DNA from 4 places in the Variovorax sp. P4_B10 genome. Region 2 is predicted to be linked to each of the others. Evidence: predicted binding sites of a transcription regulator. Region 2 holds the regulator's gene; each other region holds the start of a gene.
What was found. The regulator sigma-54, encoded in region 2, starts transcription at its own class of promoters, with help from an activator protein. The targets are predictions, from matches to a motif close to TGGCANGNAANCTGCTTT.

Region 1 (4,657 bases), on a different contig from region 2:
TGTAGCGGCCCAGGATGCGCTGGTTGATGGCGTCCACGCTGGTGTTGACGTAGCTCTTGTCGGCGATGGTCTCGGCCATCTTGTTCTTGTTCTGCAGGCCGGCGTCGATCCACTTGCCGGCCTCGAGGATCGCGGCGGTCACGGCGCGCGCGGTGTTCGGGTACTTCTTCGTGAACTCGGCGGTGCAGCCGAGCACCTTCTCGGGGTGGTCCTTCCAGATGTCCTGGGTGGTGATGGCGGTGATGCCGATGCCGTCCATGATCGCGCGCTGGCCCCAGGGCTCGCCCACGCAGTAGCCGTCCATGTTGCCCACGCGCATGTTGGCCACCATCTGCGGGGGCGGCACGGTGATGTTCTTGACGTCCTTGAACGGGTCGATGCCGGCCGAGGCCAGCCAGTAGTAGAGCCACATGGCGTGCGTGCCGGTGGGGAAGGTCTGTGCGAAGGTGTATTCGCGTTTCTCGGTGGCGATGAGCTTGGCGAGCGACGCGGCATCGACCGCGCCCTTGTCGGCCAGCTTTTTCGAGAGCGTGATGGCCTGGCCGTTGTTGTTGAGGGTCATGAGCACGGCCATGTCCTTCTTGGGGCCGCTCAGGCCCAGGTGCATGCCGTAGACCAGGCCGTAGAGCACGTGCGCCATGTCCAGGTCGCCGTTGGAGAGCTTGTCGCGCACGCCGGCCCAACTGGCTTCCTTGCTGGGGACGATCTTCACGCCGTACTTCTTGTCGATGCCGAGCACCGAGGCCATCACCACGCTGGCGCAATCGGTCAGCGGGATGAAGCCGATCTTCACTTCTTCCTTCTCGGGCTTGTCGGAGCCCTGGGCCCAGACGGCGGCGCGCAGCGCGGGGTCGATGCCCACGGCGCCGATGGCGGCGGCTTGCAGTACGCGGCGGCGGCTGAGGCGGGTTTTCAGCAGGTCGGTCATGGGGACGGGCTCCGGTTGAAGAATGAACAAACAAAAAGCAGAAGCGAAAAACAAAAAAAGGCGTCCCGACCGCGCAGGGGCTGCTCGCGAACGAGCCCTTGCGGGATGGGGACGCCTTTGTCCGGTTCGGTGGACGACACCCGCCGTTGGGTGCCGCCTGCCTGAAGACCACGAGGGCCTGTGGACTCACTTAAGCAAACTGTGTGCCAATGACTACGTCCGGTCTGGTGCTATCGAAAAAGTAGCTCGAGGACGCGGTGTGGGAAGGCCGAAGTGCCGCCGAGACTCGCAAGGCATCGAAAGCACGTTTTTGTGCGCTGCACCAACTTGAACGCTCTCAGCGCGGCGGCCGGGCGTCGGGCAGCGGCAGGTAGTCGGCCATGGCCAGCATCGACTCGGCCACGTCGACCAGCCGGCGCTTCTGGTTCATGGCGGTCTGGCGCAGCATCTTGTGGGCTTCGTCCTCGCTGAGGCGGCGGTGCGCCATCAGCAGGCCCTTGGCGCGCTCGACCACCTTGCGTTCGTTGAGCGAGGCCCGCACGGTCTCGAGTTCGTCGCTCATGGCCTGCAGGCGCTGCGACTGCTCCTGCACCATGTCGAGCACCGAGCGCTCCAGGACGCGGCCGTAGGGGGCAGGGGCCACGGCCTGCGTGCCGGCATCGTCGAAGAACATGGCGCCGCCGGACTGCGGTGCCAGCGTGCCGAGCAACTGCTGGTAGGCCTCCAGTTCGGTGCGTGCCTGCGCGGTCTTGCGGCCGCACAGGGCGCGCAGGTCGGCAGCGAGGCGGTCTTCGACGGTCTTCATGGCGTCGATGCGGCGCGTGCAGCAGTCGAACCAGCTCTGGCTCAGCTGGCTGTAAGGCGCGTCGGGCGCGGCGGCCGGGGCGGTGCCGGTGCGGCGCAGGCGTTCGAGCTCGGCCATGGTGGCGCTGGACTCGCTCTCGCGCCAGAGCGCCAGCACCTCTTCGCTCGAGAAATYGGTGAAGACGTGGAAGCAGCGCTCCTGCGATTCGATCAGGTGCAGCCACTGCACGCGCTGCGCGTCGTTGCTGCGGCCCAGCGCCAGCGTGGCGGCCCCGAAGGCCCGCTCCTGCCCCGCGAACTCCTTGCCCTGCATGAAGTTGAACATCGCGACCAGCAGCCGCGAGATCTCGGGGTCGGTGGCGCCGTCGGCCGCTTCGAACACCACGGCCAGCAGGCCGGCGACGAGCTTGGCGAAGGCCGCGGTGGACTGCGCCGGCGTGAGCTCGAGCGCGCCGACGCGGCGGCGCAGCGCGGGCAGGGCGTCCAGGCCCGGCAGCACCCAGGCGATGCGGCTGAAGAGGCGCGCGCTGTTGCCGGCGCTGGCGCGCTGGCGGGCCTCGGTCTCGAGCTGGTCGAAACCGTTGCGCACTTCCTGTTCGAGCGCCAGGCATTCGGCGATCTGCGGATCGCGCTGGTCGGCGAAGCGGCCGCCGCGCGAGGCGAGGAACACGTTGGACATGCCGCGCTCGCGCTGCAGCGCATGCACCAGCCGGCCGATCACGCCGACCAGCTCGCTGGTGCGGGCGAGCTGGTCCAGCTCGTCGATTTCGCACTGGCGGGCGGCGATCAGGAAATGCAGACCGGATTTCATGGTGGGTGAGGGAGGTTGCGCGCACCGTTACTGCAACATCCGTGCCTCGACCCGAGCTTGCCCCTTTGCGGGCGCCCTTTGCAAGCGACACCTACACTCGCGGCATGCTTTTGTTGGGAATCGAATCATCCTGCGACGAAACCGGCGTGGCGCTGGTCGAGTCGCACGGCGACGCGCTGCCGGTGCTGCTTTCGCACGCGCTGCACAGCCAGATCGCCATGCACCAGGCCTACGGCGGCGTGGTGCCCGAGCTGGCCAGCCGCGACCACATCCGCCGCGTGCTGCCGCTCACCGAAGCCGTCATGGCCGAGGCCGGGCGCTCGCTGGGCGAGATCGACGTGGTGGCCTACACGCGCGGGCCGGGGCTGGCGGGGGCACTGCTGGTGGGCGCGGGCGTGGCCTGCGCGCTGGGCGTGGCGCTCGGCAAGCCGGTGCTGGGCGTGCATCACCTCGAAGGGCATCTGCTGTCGCCGTTCCTGAGTGCCGATCCGCCTGAATTTCCGTTCGTCGCCCTGCTGGTGTCGGGGGGGCATACCCAGCTGATGCGGGTCGACGGCGTGGGCCGCTACGAGCTGCTCGGCGAAACCATCGACGACGCGGCCGGCGAGGCCTTCGACAAGAGCGCCAAGCTCATGGGCCTGCCGTACCCGGGCGGCCCGTGGCTTGCCAAGCTGGCCGAAGATGGCAGCGCCACCGCGTTCAAGCTGCCGCGGCCGCTGCTGCACAGCGGCGATCTCGATTTTTCCTTTGCCGGCCTGAAGACGGCGGTGCTCACGCAGGCCAAGAAGCTCGGCGACCGGCTCGAGGCGAACAAGGCCGATCTCGCAGCGTCCACGCAGGCCGCCATCGTCGAGGTGCTGCTGAAGAAGTCGCTCGCCGCGCTCGACCAGACCGGGCTGAAGCGCCTGGTGGTGGCCGGCGGCGTGGGGGCGAACAAGAACCTGCGCGAGCAGCTGAATGCCGCCTGTGCCAAGCGCCGGGTGCGCGTGCACTACCCCGAGCTGCACCTGTGCACCGACAACGGCGCCATGATTGCCATGGCCGCCGCCATGCGCCTGCAGTCGGGCCTGTCGCAGGCCAGCGAGCGCTACGCCTTCGACGTCAAGCCGCGATGGCCCATGGCGTTGCTGACGGCCGAGGCGCGGCTGCCGGAGGCCGCGTAGCCGGCTGGCGCGAGCGGCCGATCGCGGGCAGCGGCAGCACGTCCAGCACGTTGCGCCAGAGCTGGCGCCATTCCGGCCAGTCGTGTCCGCCTTCGGTCGTGAAGACGCGGCCCGGGGGCAGGGCGTCGGCCAGCAGCTTGTGGTTGCCGGCGAAGCGGTCATTGAGGCCGAAACCCAGGTAGAGCGGCGGCAGGTCCTTGGCGGGCTGGGCCGCGAGGTACTGCTGGAAGAAGGGCCAGAGCTTGCGGTCGGGCTCTTCGTCGGGCTGGGGGCCGGTGGGCGCATGCCAGGTGCGCAGGCCGCCGGCCTTCTTGATCTCTGCGCCGAGAACCCGGCGGCCGAGGTAGGGCGCGAGCGCCACGATGCCATCCACCGAACCCGGCCGTGCCAGTTCATGGATCAGCGCACCGAAACCGCCGATGGAAATGCCCACGAGCCAGATCGACTTGTAGCCCTTGGCGCGCTGCGGCTCGATGACGTCCGCGTGCAGACGCTCGCTGAGCGTCTGGTCGTAGTAGTAGGAGACGTCGGCGTCCACCAGCAGCGCGTCGGCCGCCAGGTGGCGCTCCCGGACGGCGCTGATGAAACCCTGTCGTTCGAACTCTTCGGGTTTCAGGTACGCGCCCGGCAGGAAGACCAGAAGCGTATCGGACCGTTCGTTGTCATTGGCTGACTGCAGGTGCGTGTTCATGGTGCCTTGAGGGGCACCCGGACGCGCACCGTCACGAAATTCGATGCGTTTGCGAGACGCCCACGAAGAAGAAAGTTCTAAAAAAACGCCACATCATGTGACGTTATCCAGTGCTATTGTGAATAAGGTGCTTGTTTAAAGTCAAAAACAAGCCATTACTAACATTTTCCTCTTATGGGCATAGGTTCGGCTAGTTAATTTGCAACTGCGAGGCCTGGCTCACGGGCGCCAGCTTGCCGAGCTTCAGCGTGAGCACGCCG
Region 2 (4,657 bases):
TTCTACATGATCGTCGGGCTGGTGCGTGCCGACGCCGGCGAGATCACCATCGACGGCGAGCCCATCGCCCACATGCCGATCCATCGCCGTGCGCGCATGGGCCTGAGCTACCTGCCGCAGGAAGCCTCGATCTTCCGCAAGCTGACGGTCGAAGAGAACGTGCGGGCCGTGCTCGAGCTGCAGCGCGAACCCGACGAAAGCGGCAAGGTGGTGGCGCTTTCCAAGAAGCACATCGAAGAGCGCCTGTCCGAGCTGCTGGCCGACCTGCGGGTCGACCACCTGCGCGACTCGCCCGCGCTCGCGCTCTCGGGCGGCGAACGCCGCCGCGTCGAGATCGCGCGCGCGCTGGCCACCCAGCCGCGCTTCATCCTGCTGGACGAGCCTTTCGCCGGTATCGACCCGATCGCGGTCATCGAGATCCAGCGGATCATCAGTTTCCTGAAGGAGCGCGGCATCGGCGTGCTCATCACCGACCACAACGTGCGTGAAACGCTGGGCATCTGCGATCACGCGTTCATCATCAGCGACGGGCATGTGCTGGCACAAGGCACACCCTCGGAGATCGTCGACAACGCCGAAGTACGCAGGGTGTACCTGGGCGAGCACTTCCGGATGTAAGGGAGGGTCGCGTTCTCCATGAAGCAAGGGCTGTCCCTTCGCGTCTCGCAGCATCTGGCGCTCACGCCACAGCTGCAGCAGTCGATCCGGCTGCTCCAGCTCTCCACGCTCGAACTGAGCCAGGAGGTCGAGCAGATGCTGGACGAGAACCCGTTCCTCGAACGCACCGCGGAAGAAGCGGCGCGCGAGGAATTCGGGCTCGATGCCGTCGACACACCCGTGCCGCGCGAGGAGGCCGGCGAGAGCGAATTCGCCTCGGCGCCGGCCAGCAGCGCGACGACCGCCTCCACCGACACCGCGGCAACCAGCGACGCCGATGGCGCCACTGCCGACACCACCGAGCGCGAGCCCGACTGGGAAGGCGACGGCACCGTCGACATGGCGCCCGACGACAGCGAGTGGGGCAGCGATGCGCCTGCGCGCCAGAACAACCTCGGCGACGACGAACGTGCCGACGCCACCGAGCTCGCGCGCAGCCAGGAATCGCTGCAATCGTTCCTGCACCGCCAGGCGCTCAGCCTGCGCCTGAACGAGAACGACAGCGCCGCGCTGCGCTTCCTGATCGAATCGCTCAACGACGACGGCTACCTCGAAGACTCGCTGCCCGCGCTGGCCTCGGGCCTTGCGGGCGACGACAACGACCAGTTCGACGAACTCGTGCACCACTTCCAGATGGCGCTCGGCCTGCTGCAGAGCCTGGAGCCCGTCGGCGTCGGCGCGCGCGACCTGGGCGAATGCCTCGGCATCCAGCTGCGCGCACTGGCCAGCGAGGACGAGGCCGAGGAGGCAGCGCTGGTCCGCAAGACCGCCATCGCCATCTGCAAGCAGCCGATGGAGCTGCTCGCGCGGCGCGACTTCAAGCGCCTGGCCACCCTGACGCGCACCAACGAAGAGCTGGTGCGCTCGGCGCTGCAGATCATTGCGCGCCTCGAGCCCAAGCCGGGCCGCCGTTTCGTCGACGTCGAGCGCAACATCGTGATTCCCGACGTGATCGTCACCAAGATCGGCCGCGGCACGAACGTGAAGTTCCGCGTCATGCTCAACCCCGAGGTGATGCCGCGCCTGCGCGTGCACGACATCTACGCCGGTGCGCTCAAGTCGCACAAGGGCGAGGGCAGCCAGGCGCTGTCGCAGCGGCTGCAGGAGGCGCGCTGGTTCATCAAGAACATCCAGCAGCGCTTCGATACCATCCTGCGCGTGAGCAATGCGATCGTCGAGCGTCAGAAGAGCTACTTCGTGCACGGCGAGCTCGCGATGCGGCCGCTGGTGCTGCGCGAAATTGCCGACGAGCTGGGCCTGCACGAATCGACCATCTCGCGCGTGACCACGGCCAAGTACATGTCCACACCGTTCGGCACGGTCGAGCTCAAGTACTTCTTCGGCTCGGCGCTCGGCACCGAGACCGGCGGCAATGCGTCGAGCACCGCGGTGCGCGCGCTGATCAAGCAGTTCGTGAGCTCCGAGAGCATCAAGAAACCGCTGTCCGACAGCCAGATTTCCGAGATGCTGAAGGAGCAGGGCATCGAGTGCGCGCGGCGCACCGTGGCCAAGTACCGCGAAGCCCTGCGCATCGCGCCCGCCAACCTGCGCAAGGCACTGTAGAAAGCCGCCGATGATCCGTCGCCTGCTGTCGTGTTGTGGGCACTGGGTCTTCGTCGTGGCGGCATCGTTGCTGTTCGCAGGCTGCGCCACCCTGCCCGACGAAGCGCCACGCCCGCCCACCAAGGCCCTCGCCGTCTCGGCCGACACGGCCCTCGGCAAGATCGCGCTGGCCTCCCAGCCCGACCCCGACCTCAGCGGCTTCCGCCTGATGCCGGGCGGCGACTTCGCCTTCGACACCCGCATCCAGCTCGCGCGCCGCGCCCAGCGCACGCTCGACGTGCAGTACTACCAGATCGAGAACGACGAGACCGGCCGCTACCTGCTGCGCACCCTGCGCGATGCGGCGCAGCGCGGCGTGCGCGTGCGGCTGCTGATGGACGACCTCTACACCTCGGGCGAAGACGAACTGCTGCTCGGGCTGGCCGCCACGCCGAACGTCGAGCTGCGCCTCTTCAATCCGTTTCCGGCCGGGCGCGGCAGCCTGCTGCGGCGCTTCACCGCCTCGCTCTTCGACTTCAGCCGCGTCAACCGGCGCATGCACAACAAGCTCTTCATCGCCGACGGCGCGATGGCGGTGGCGGGTGGCCGCAACATCGGCAACCAGTACTTCAGGCGCAACTCGGGCCAGAACTTCATCGACCTCGACACCTTCGTGACCGGCGCGCTGATCCCGCGCCTGGGCACCCTGTTCGACCAGTACTGGAACAGCGTCCATGTGCGGCCGATCCAGTCGGTGGTGGCGAGCGGCCTGTCGCGCGAGAAGCTGCAGAAGCGCTTCGACGCCGCCACCGGCCCCGACACCACGCCGCCGCCGCCGAAGCCCGCCCCCAACGACCTGCTGGGCTACAGCCCGCTGGTCGAGGACCTCGACACCGGCAAGCTCGGCCTGATCTGGGCCATCGCCGAGGCGTACGCCGATTCGCCCGAGCGCGTGATCGGCAAGACCGCCTCGTACGGCGGCGTGCCGCTGCTCGACGTCGACAGCGTGCGCTACAACGTGGTCGAGCAGATGCGCCGCGCGCGCTCCGAGGTGACCATCGTCTCGCCCTACCTGATCCCGGGCGCCGCGGGGCTCGAGGTGATGCGCGAGATCCGCCGGCGCAACGTGAAGATCAGCGTGGTGACCAACTCGCTCGCCGCCACCGACGAGCCGCTGGTGCACACCGCGTACCGCCGCTACCGGCCCGAGATGCTCACGCTCGGCGCCGACCTCTACGAGCTGAGCACCACGCGCACGCGGCGCAGCGTGCGGCTCGGGTTGTTCGGCACCTCGGTGGGGCGGCTGCATGCCAAGTCGGCGGTGATCGACCGGCGCATCCTCTTCGTCGGCTCGATGAACTTCGATCCGCGCTCCGAGACGCACAACACCGAGATCGGCCTCTTCATCCGCAGCGCCGAGATGGCGCAGCAGACGCTCAAGCTCATCGACGTGCTCAAGCAGCAGGGCGCCTATCGTCTGCGCTTCGCCGAAGGCAGCGCGTCGCGCATCGAGTGGATCAGCGAAGAAGCGGGCAAGACCACGGTGCTCGACGAGGAGCCCGACTCCGGCTTCTGGGACCGCACGATGCTCGAACTGCTGGCGCCGCTGACGCCGGAGAGCCTGCTGTAGACCCGGCCGGTCAGTTGCCGCGCACGGCCGACCAGACCAGCCGCAGGCCCAGCAGGCCCATCACGCCGCCTGCGGCGCGGTCGATCCAGACCTTGTAGCGCAGGTAGGCCGAACGCGGCGCCGCCGAGGACAGCGCCAGCGCGACGATGGCGTACCAGCCCGTCTCGATGCAGAAGATCACGACCGGCACCGCGAGCGCCAGCACCAGCGGCACCTCGCGCGGCAGGAAGGCCGCGAAGATGCTCGCGTAGACCACGGCCGTCTTCGGGTTGCTGACCTGCGTGGCCAGCCCCAGCAGGAAGGTGCGCCCGCCGCGGCCCTGCTGCCCGGGCGATGTGCCGGCTGCATCCTGCGTCATCGTGAGCGGCTGCCGTGCGCCGCGCCAGATGCGGATGCCGAGGTAGATCAGGTACGCGCCACCGAAGCCCTTGATGGCGAGGTAAAGCCCCGGCACCGCGAGAAACGCCGCCTGCAGTCCGGCCAGCGCCGCAATTGCGAAGACGATGCCGCCTGCGCCCATGCCCAACGCCGCGGCCAGCCCGTCGCCGCGCGAAGCCACGGCCGTGCGCGCCACCATGACGAAGCTCGGGCCCGGGCTCATGGCGCCGACGGCCATGGCGCCGGCGATGCCGAGCAGGGAAAGCGTGGTGTCCATCATCGCGTGGCTCCGGCTATTGCTGCACGTTTACCGCTTCGACCTGCACCAGCAGCTTCACCTTGTTCTCGAAGCCGAAGTTCAGGCCCCAGGTGATGCCCCAGTCGCTGCGCTGCACGGTGGTCTCGAAGTCGCCGCCGCACACCTGGCGGTTGATCAGCGGGTTGAGGTAG
Region 3 (4,657 bases), on a different contig from region 2:
TCAAGTAACGGGCAACAGGCGCCGCGTCGGTCACGCGATGCCGTGCAGTCCCCTGCGGTACTGCACGGCTTCCGCCACGTGCGCGGCCTGCACGGCGTCCGCCGAGGCCAGATCGGCGATCGTGCGTGCCACTTTCAATGCACGGTGCGTGCTGCGCGCCGACCAGCCGAGCTTGGCGGCGGCGTCGTAGATGAACTTGCGTGCCGTGGCGTCCAGTCCGGCATGCCGGTCGATGGCGCTGCCCTGCAACGCCTGGTTGGGGTGCCCCTGGCGCTGCATGGCGCGCTCGCGTGCCGCCATCACGCGGCTGCGGATGCTGCCGGTCGATTCGCCCGCCGGCGCATCGAGCAGCTGCTGCGCCGAAACAGCGGGCACCTCGATGTGCAGGTCGATGCGGTCCAGCAGCGGGCCGCTGAGCTTGCCCTGGTAGCGCGCAACCTGGTCCGGCGTGCAGCGGCAGGTTTTCAGCGCCGACCCCAGGTAGCCGCAAGGGCAAGGATTCATTGCGGCGATCAGCTGGAAGCGCGCGGGGAATTCCGCGCACCGCGCGGCGCGGGCGATCGTGATGGTGCCGGTCTCGAGGGGCTCGCGCAGCGCTTCCAGGGCGGAGCGCGCGAACTCCGGGAATTCGTCGAGGAAGAGAACGCCGTGGTGCGCCCTGGAGATTTCACCCGGCCGCGGTGGCGAGCCGCCGCCCACGAGCGCCACCGCGCTGGAGGTATGGTGCGGCGCCGATGTCGGCCTGCGCATCCATCGTTCGGTTGCGAAGCGCCCGCCCAGGCTGGCCACGGCGGCGCTTTCCAGCGCTTCGTCGATGCTCATCGCCGGCAGCAGGCCGGCAAAGCGCTGCGCGAGCATCGACTTGCCCGAGCCCGGCTCGCCCACCATCAGGAGACTGTGGCCGCCGGCCGCGGCGATCTCGAGCGCGCGCTTGGCGCCGGCATGTCCCTTGACCTCGGCCAGGTCGGCATACGGCGGCGTGGTCGTTCCTGGTGCGGCATGGACGCGCGCCCAGCCGTCGCCCGGCGGTTCGGACAGTGCCGCATCGCCCTCGGCGACGAATTGCCGCACCACATCGAGCAGGTGCCTGGCGCCGTACACCTCGCCGCCGGGCACCAGCGCCGCCTCCTGCGCACTGTCCATGGGCAGCACCAGCCGGGTCGCGACGCGGCCCGTGTGCAGGGCCAGCGCCATGGCGAGCGCGCCTCGTACAGGCCGCAGTTCGCCCGAAAGAGACAGTTCGCCGGCGAACTCGTGCCCGGCCAGCCGGGCCCCTTCGATCTGCCCGCTGGCCGCAAGGATGCCGAGCGCAATCGGCAGGTCGAAGCGGCCGGAATCCTTCGGCAGGTCGGCGGGCGCCAGGTTGACGACGATCTTCTTGTTGCTCGGGAATTCGAGCCCGGCGTTCTGGATCGCCGAGCGCACGCGCTCGCGTGCTTCCTTCACCTCGGTCTCCACCAGACCGACGAGCGTGAAGCTGGGCAAGCCGTTCGCCAGATGCACCTCGACCGTGACACTGGCCGCTTCCAGCCCCAGCAAAGCGCGGCTTTGCACCAAAGACAGACTCATTTTTCTTCCTCTCCCCAAGATGGTGCGTTCATCTTTTTCTGGCCCATGGCGGTGCGGCATGCTGGTGCCCGCAACCGATCGAAACATTCCTTGTAACGAATTGGCGCTCATCGCCGGCCGCGCCTGCCCTCTTGGAGAGGCGACATCTGTGCAGTTTGGCACGCTCCCTGCTTTGAGGGTCTCCAGGTTCCACAACACAACTTGCGAGGAGTTTCCCGATGACGCATCGTTCCGCCGTCCAGGCCCTGATCGTTCTGGCCGCTGCATTGACCACGTCGGGCACCGCCCTGGCGCAGACCGCAACGACGGACGCCGCAGCGGCCGCTCCTGCACCCGCACCGCTCCTGACCGGCAATGTGTCCCTGACCAGCAACTACAAGTTCCGCGGCCAGGACCAGGACATGATCGGTCGCAACGACTACGCCAAGACCAAGGGCTTCAAGCCCGCCATCCAGGGCGGYTTCGACTACGCCTTCGGCGAGAGCGGCTTCTACGTCGGCAACTGGAACTCCAGCGTCAACTGGCTCAAGGGCAACAGCATCGAGAGCGACATCTACGGCGGCTACAAGTTCAAGGCCGGCCCGCTCGACATGGACGTGGGCGCGCTCGCCTACATCTACCCGGGCAACTCCGCGGGCAACACCACCGAGCTCTACGCGGCCACCACCTACGCCAACGAAAGCCTCGGCTCGTTCACCGCCAAGTATTCGCACACTGTCTCCAAGGACTACTTCGGCTACGCAGGCAACAAGGCCGGCTCGGGCCTGAAGGGCCGCAACACCGGCTACCTGAACCTGTCGTACAGCAAGGAAATCGTGCCCAAGGTCACGCTGAAAGCAGCCGTGGGCTACACCCACATGTCCAGCGACATCCGCAGCCTGGGCTACAAGAGCTACGTCGACTACAACGTGGGCGCCTCGTACGACTTCGGCAACGGCCTGTCGCTCACCGGTTCGGTGCAGGGCGCCAACAAGAAGAGCTCGTACGTGGCCGTGGCCAACCCGGGCTACGACTTCGGCTTCGGCACCTTCGGCCAGACGACCTACTCGCCGAACAAGGCGCGCTTCATCCTCACGCTGACGAAGACGCTGTAAATAAAACAACGAGGTGCGGCCCAAGTTGCCGCACCATTTCATTTCCATCCAAAGGAGAAGCTCATGAAGCTGGTCACAGCCATCATCAAACCGTTCAAGCTCGACGAGGTGCGTGAAGCACTGTCGGCGATCGGCGTGCAGGGGATCACCGTCACGGAGGTCAAGGGTTTCGGCCGCCAGAAGGGCCACACCGAGCTCTACCGCGGCGCGGAGTACGTGGTCGACTTCCTGCCCAAGGTCAAGATCGAGGCGGCCGTCTCCGACGACCTCGTCGATCGCGTGATCGAAGCCGTCGAAGGTGCTGCCCGCACCGGCAAGATCGGCGACGGAAAGATCTTTGTCTACAACCTCGAACAGGTCGTACGCATCCGCACTGGCGAAACGGGCCGCGAAGCCCTCTGATCGAGTCTGGCCCGAAAGAACAACGACTATGAAAAAACTGCTTGTCTCTCTTGCGCTCGGCTTGAGCGTTCTCGCCGCCGGCACGTCCGGCTTCGCCCAGACACCCGCGGCCCCCGCGGAAGCACCGGCCGCATCGGCGCCGGCTGCCGCCGCGCCAGCCCCTGCGGCCGCTCCCGCTGCAGCGGCACCCGCAGCAGCCGCACCTGCTGCGGCTGAAGCTGCACCTGCCGCAGCAGCCCCCGCGCCGTCCTTCAACAAGGGCGACACCAGCTGGATGATGCTGTCCACGCTGCTCGTCATCATGATGACCATCCCCGGCCTGGCCCTGTTCTACGGCGGCCTCGTGCGCAGCAAGAACATGCTGTCGGTGCTGATGCAGGTGATGGTCACCTTCTCGCTGATCGTGGTGCTGTGGCTCATCTACGGCTACAGCCTCGCGTTCACCGAGGGGAACGCCTTCTTCGGCGGATTCGACCGGCTCTTCATGAAGGGGATCTTCGATCCGGCCACCGGCGTGTTCGCACCCGGCGCCACCTTCAGCAAGGGCGTCTACATCCCCGAGCTGCTGTTCGCCGCCTTCCAGGCCACCTTCGCCGGCATCACCTGCTGCCTGATCGTCGGTGCCTTCGCCGAGCGCGCCAAGTTCTCGGCCGTGCTGCTGTTCATGGTGATCTGGTTCACCTTCAGCTATGCGCCGCTCGCGCACATGGTCTGGTTCTGGATGGGCCCGGACGCCTACACCGCCGCCAACGTGGTGGATGCACAGAACGCCAAGGCCGGCCTGATCTGGCAGTGGGGCGCGCTCGACTTCGCAGGCGGCACCGTGGTGCACATCAACGCAGCCGTTGCCGGCCTCGTGGGTGCCTTCGTGATCGGCAAGCGCGTCGGCTACGGCAAGGAATCCTTCACGCCGCACTCGCTCACGCTCACCATGGTCGGCGCATCGCTGCTGTGGGTCGGCTGGTTCGGCTTCAACGCAGGTTCGGCCCTCGAAGCCGGCACCAGCGCCGTGCTCGCCTTCATGAACACCTTCTCGGCCACCGCCGCTGCCGTGCTCGCATGGTGCATCGGTGAAGCGCTGATGCGCGGCAAGGCCTCGATGCTGGGTGCCGCTTCGGGCGCCGTGGCAGGTCTCGTGGCCATCACCCCCGCTGCCGGCAACGTCGGCCTGATGGGCGCCCTCGTGATCGGCTTCGTCGCCGGCTTCGCCTGCCTCTGGGGCGTCAACGGCCTCAAGAAGCTGCTCGGTGCGGACGACTCGCTCGACGTGTTCGGCGTGCACGGTGTCGGCGGTATCGTCGGCGCGCTGCTGACCGGCGTGTTCAACACCCAGGCACTCGGCGGCCCCGGCCTCGTGGGCGACTGGGTCACGGCCAGCGTCGTGTCCAACGGCATCGGTGCCCAGGTCTGGATCCAGCTGAAGGGCGTGCTGCTGACCATCGTCTGGTCGGGCGTGGTTGCGTTCATCGCCTTCAAGATCGCCGACCTCACCCTCGGTCTGCGTGTGTCGGAAGAAGAAGAGCGCGAAGGCCTCGACATCTCCGCCCACGGCGAAACCGCATACAACCGTTGATCTGCCACTGCGGCGCCGC
Region 4 (4,657 bases), on a different contig from region 2:
GCCCGGATGTGCCCCAGCCCCGGGAACGGCAGGTGCGCGCTGCCCACGAGGTAGCGCCCCTTGGCCGCATCGGCATACGCCTTCTTGCGCTCCACTGCGGCCGGCTTCGAATCGACGTCGAACGAGATCGTCACCTGCGGCTCCACGAACTGCACGGCCGCCACGTGCATCAGGTCGCCCCACAGCATGAGCTTCTGGCCTTTGGACTCGAGCACGTAGACGTTGTGGCCGGGCGTATGGCCGTGGGCGGGCACGGCCTTGATGCCGGGCGCCAGCTCGGTGTCGCCCTTCAGGGGCTTGAACTTGCCGGCTTCGACATACGGGTTCATCGACGCCATCGCCCCCTGGAAGAAGCCCTTCATCTCGGCCGAGGCCTTCTCGAGGTTGGCCTTGCTGAGCCAGAAGTCGGCATCTTCCTGGCCGGCGTGGACCGTGGCATTGGGAAAGGCCAGCTTGCCGTCGGTGATGAGGCCGCCGACGTGGTCGCCGTGCATGTGGGTAATGAGCACGTCGTCGACCTGCTCGGGCTTGTAGCCGGCGGCCAGGAGGTTGTTGCGCAGGTTGCCGAGCGTGGGGCCGAAGAGCGAACCCGCGCCGGAGTCGATCAGCACCAGCTTGCTGCCGGTGTTGACGAGGTAGGCGTTCACCGATGTCGGCACCAGGTCCTTTTCGAAGGAGCGGTCGAGCAGCTTGCCGACCTGCGCCTGCGTGGTGTTGGTGAGCAGTTTCTTGGGCTCGAGGTCGATCGTGCCGTCGAACAGCGCGGTGACTTCGAAGTCGCCGAGCATCATGCGGTAGAAGCCCGGCGCCTGGGTCTTGACCTGCGGGGCGCCGGCCTGCGCCGCAAACGAAAGCATCAGCACGCTGCCGGCCAATGCGGCAATGCCGCGGCGCAACCAACGGGTGGGTGTTGTCATGGGCTCTTCTCCTCGGGCGGGTTATAGGGGCGCCGAGAATAGCCCAAGCCGACTTATGGTGCAGTGCTCACCAATTGACCTCGCGCTCCGGCGTGGCCGAGATGTGGTGGATCGACAGGTCGGCGCCGTCGTATTCCTCCTCCTGCGACAGGCGCAGACCCATCGTGGCCTTGAGCGCACCGTACACCGCCGCACCGCCCACGAGCGCCCAGACCACGCCGATCGCGGTGCCGATCAGTTGCGCCCCGACGTTCACGCCGCCGATGCCGCCGAGCGCCTGCGTGCCGAAGATGCCGGCGGCAATGCCGCCCCAGGTGCCGCACAGGCCATGCAGCGGCCACACGCCGAGCACGTCGTCGATCTTCCATTTGTTCTGCGTGAGCGTGAACATGAACACGAAGATCGCGCCGGCCACGCCGCCCACCACCAGCGCGCCCAGCGGATGCATCAGGTCGGAGCCGGCGCACACGGCCACCAGCCCGGCGAGCGGGCCGTTGTAGACGAAGCCGGGGTCGTTCTTGCCCAGGGCCAACGCCACCAGCGTGCCACCGACCATCGCCATCAGCGAGTTGACGGCCACGAGCCCGGAGATCTTGTCGATGCTCTGCGCGCTCATCACGTTGAAGCCGAACCAGCCCACGCACAGCACCCAGGCGCCGAGCGCGAGGAACGGAATGTTCGACGGCGGATGCGCGCTCAGCGAGCCGTCGCCACGGTAGCGGTTGCGGCGCGCGCCGAGCAGGATGACGGCCGGCAGCGCGAGCCAGCCGCCCACCGCGTGCACCACCACCGAGCCCGCGAAGTCATGGAACTCATGGCCGGTGACCGAGGCGATCCAGGCCTGGATGCCGAAGGCCTTGTTCCACGCAATGCCCTCGTACAGCGGATACACCACGCCGACGATCACCGCGGTGGCGATCAGCTGCGGCCAGAACTTGGCGCGCTCGGCGATGCCGCCCGAGATGATGGCCGGGATGGCCGCGGCAAAGGTCAGCAGGAAGAAGAACTTCACCAGCTCGTAGCCGCTCCTTGCCGCCAGCTCGGTCGCGCCCACGAAGAAGTGGGTGCCGTAGGCCACGCCGTAGCCCACCAGGAAATACACGATGGTCGAGACCGAAAAGTCGACCAGGATCTTCACCAGCGCATTGACCTGGTTCTTCTTGCGCACGGTGCCCAGTTCGAGGAAGGCGAATCCGGCATGCATGGCCAGGACCATGATCGCGCCGAGAAGGATGAACAGCGCGTCTGCGCCCTGTTTGAGTGCGTCCATTGGAGCTTCTTGCAGTTTTTGGTTTGAATTGGTGCATCGCACCCGAATTGCTCGGGACGACGGCGCAAGAAAGCAAAAATGGTGCCTGAAGGCTCTTTGATGGTGCGAAATGAGCCATATCGGCGCATCCACGCACCGGAACAGGCCTCTTTTTTTGGGCGATCAGCCCGTGCCGGCGCGCAGCGCGTCGCGATAGCGCCGGCTGCAGGGCACCGTGCCGCCGTCGTGCATGTGCAGCCGGGCATCGCCGCCGTCCAGCGGCTCGATCTCCTTGACGCGCCCCAGGTTCACCGCGTGGCTGCGGTGCACCCGCACGAACCGGGCGGGGTCGAGCTGGGCCAGGAAGTCGGTGAGCGTGGCGCGCAGCAGATAGTCGTGGCCGTTGACGTGCAGGCCGACATAGTTGCCCTCGGCCTGGAGCCAGTCGATGTCGGTGGCGGCGATCAGGAATTCGCGGCGCAGCTTGCGGACCAGGAAGCGCTCGGGCCGGGCGGCGGCAGCGGGCGGGCTCTCGGGCTCGGCAGGCGCCTCGGCTGCGGCCTCGACCTCGGCAGAGCCCCCCGCCTCCGGCGCATCGAGCACCCGCGCCTCGCCCTGCAACCGCAGCATGAACAGCCGGTAGGCCCAGATGCCGAAGATGATCGAGACGTAGACGCGCACGTCCTTCAGGTATTCGTAACCCCACTGATCGGTCCAGCCGCCGAAGTCGTAGCGGCCGCCAGCCATGGCATAGACCAGCGCACGCAGCCCGAACATCGCCACCACGTGCACCACGCTGAAAGCCACGCTGGCGACCGCATGCCCGGCCAGGAAGCGGACCCAGCGGCCGGGCGCCAGCGGCGCCAGCCGGCGCTCGATGGCCACCAGCACCGGAATCAGCGCCAGCAGCACCAGGTGGCTCGACCCTTCCCAGGTGACGATTTCCCAGGTGGCGCGCGGCACGGTGCGGGAGCGGGCATCGACCACCGCCACCAGGGTGCTGAACACCGCCTGCAGCGCCATCAGCACGATCCAGAAGCCCACCTCGACATACCGGCGGATCGGCTCGTAGCGCTCGTACAGGTTCCTGCGGGAATCTCTCATGCCCGGGATTCTCGCCATCCGCACCGCCGGCGGGCGAATTTCGTCCCTTGGGGACCGCCGCTCGTCACAAAACGGGGGCCATCCGTCCCGGCGCCGTCCCGCGGCACGGCACCGGGCCACACCATCGCCCCATCTTCTGCTTCGAGGACCCGCGATGAACCTGCCGACCACCACACCATTGCCCGGCGCGCACCGACGCCACGACATCGATGCGCTGCGCGCACTGGCCTTCCTGTTCGTGATCCTCTATCACGTGGGCATGTATTACGTGGCCGACTGGCCGTGGCACCTCAAGAGCCCGCATGCGGCCGAATGGCTGCAGTGGCCGATGCGGGTGCTGAACCTCTGGCGCATGGACCTGGTGTTCCTGATCTCGGGCGTGTCGCTCGGCTTCCTGAGCCGCCACCAGGGCACCTGGGCGCTGCTGCGCAGCCGCGGCGTGCGGTTGATGCTGCCGCTGGTCTTCGGCATGGCGGTGATCGTGCCCTACCAGGCCTACGCACAGGGCGTTGCCGACGGGCTGGTGGCACCGGGCTTCGGCGCCTTCCTGCTGCGCTACCTGTCGATGGCCGAGCCGTGGCCGAAGCGGGCCTTCGACGGCGCGGAGTTCGGCATCACCTGGAACCACCTCTGGTACCTGCCCTATCTCTTTGCCTACACGGCAGCGATCGCGCTGACGCTGCCGCTGTTGAATTCGGCGGCCGGCCAGTGGGTGCGCCGCAGCTTCAACGGGCTGCGCGGCTGGAAGCTGCTGTTGCTGCCGGTGTTGCCGCTGCTGGCCTGGACGATGCTGCTGGCCTCGCACTTCCCGCCCACGCACAACCTGGTGCGCGACTTCTACCTGCACAGCATCTACTTCACCGTGTTCCTCTACGGCTACTGGATGGGCGTGGACACGGGCGTCTGGAAAGAACTGGAGCGGCTGCGCCGGGTGTCGCTCGCGCTGGCCGTGGCGGCGATCGCAACCTTCATCGCGCTGCGGCTCGGCGCCCGGGGTCCGGCCTCCGGCCCGCTCATGGACGCATTGCGCACGCTCTACCTGTGGCTGGCGGTCGCCGCCATCCTGGGCCACGGCCACCGCCACCTGAACCGCCCATGGCCCTGGCTGCGCTGGGCCAACGAATCGGTGTACCCGTGGTACGTACTGCACCAGACGCTGATCATCGTCGGCGTGACTGCGCTGGCACCCCTCGCGCTCGGCCCGGTGCTGGAACCCGCGCTGCTGGTGGCGCTGACCCTCCTCGGCTGCTGGCTGTTGACCGACGGACTGATCCGCCGCTTCAACGGGCTGCGGCCGCTGTTCGGGCTGAAGCTCAGGCGCGCGGCGAAGCAGCAGCCGGCTTCGGCTGACTCTCTTCCACCGGAACCAGGATGGCGTTCCCCGTCG

Region 1: the regulator sigma-54 is predicted to act here: its motif matches at 2,573-2,590, upstream of AC1DXX_RS10090 (nitrate- and nitrite sensing domain-containing protein).
Region 3: the regulator sigma-54 is predicted to act here: its motif matches at 1,726-1,743, upstream of AC1DXX_RS06015 (TorF family putative porin).
Region 4: the regulator sigma-54 is predicted to act here: its motif matches at 2,257-2,274, upstream of AC1DXX_RS16700 (ammonium transporter).

The regions. Positions count from the first base shown of each region.
Region 1 covers NZ_JBFUHN010000015.1:75,349-80,005, reverse strand. The annotation lists gene AC1DXX_RS10095 (CmpA/NrtA family ABC transporter substrate-binding protein) at 1-928, opposite strand, end outside; gene AC1DXX_RS10090 (nitrate- and nitrite sensing domain-containing protein) at 1,266-2,543, opposite strand; gene tsaD (tRNA (adenosine(37)-N6)-threonylcarbamoyltransferase complex transferase subunit TsaD) at 2,648-3,706, shown strand; gene AC1DXX_RS10080 (alpha/beta hydrolase-fold protein) at 3,645-4,397, opposite strand; gene AC1DXX_RS10075 (Hsp20/alpha crystallin family protein) at 4,588-4,657, opposite strand, start outside.
Region 2 covers NZ_JBFUHN010000016.1:33,243-37,899, forward strand. The annotation lists gene lptB (LPS export ABC transporter ATP-binding protein) at 1-618, shown strand, start outside; gene rpoN (RNA polymerase factor sigma-54) at 637-2,220, shown strand; gene AC1DXX_RS10350 (phospholipase D family protein) at 2,231-3,829, shown strand; gene AC1DXX_RS10355 (LysE family translocator) at 3,840-4,487, opposite strand; gene AC1DXX_RS10360 (YceI family protein) at 4,501-4,657, opposite strand, start outside.
Region 3 covers NZ_JBFUHN010000007.1:131,668-136,324, reverse strand. The annotation lists partial or broken gene AC1DXX_RS06025 (serine/threonine protein kinase) at 1-8, shown strand, start outside; gene AC1DXX_RS06020 (YifB family Mg chelatase-like AAA ATPase) at 31-1,569, opposite strand; gene AC1DXX_RS06015 (TorF family putative porin) at 1,788-2,663, shown strand; gene glnK (P-II family nitrogen regulator) at 2,727-3,065, shown strand; gene AC1DXX_RS06005 (ammonium transporter) at 3,094-4,638, shown strand.
Region 4 covers NZ_JBFUHN010000032.1:52,372-57,028, reverse strand. The annotation lists gene AC1DXX_RS16705 (MBL fold metallo-hydrolase) at 1-917, opposite strand, end outside; gene AC1DXX_RS16700 (ammonium transporter) at 985-2,187, opposite strand; gene AC1DXX_RS16695 (LytTR family DNA-binding domain-containing protein) at 2,350-3,270, opposite strand; gene AC1DXX_RS16690 (acyltransferase family protein) at 3,425-4,657, shown strand, end outside; gene AC1DXX_RS16685 (PaaI family thioesterase) at 4,584-4,657, opposite strand, start outside.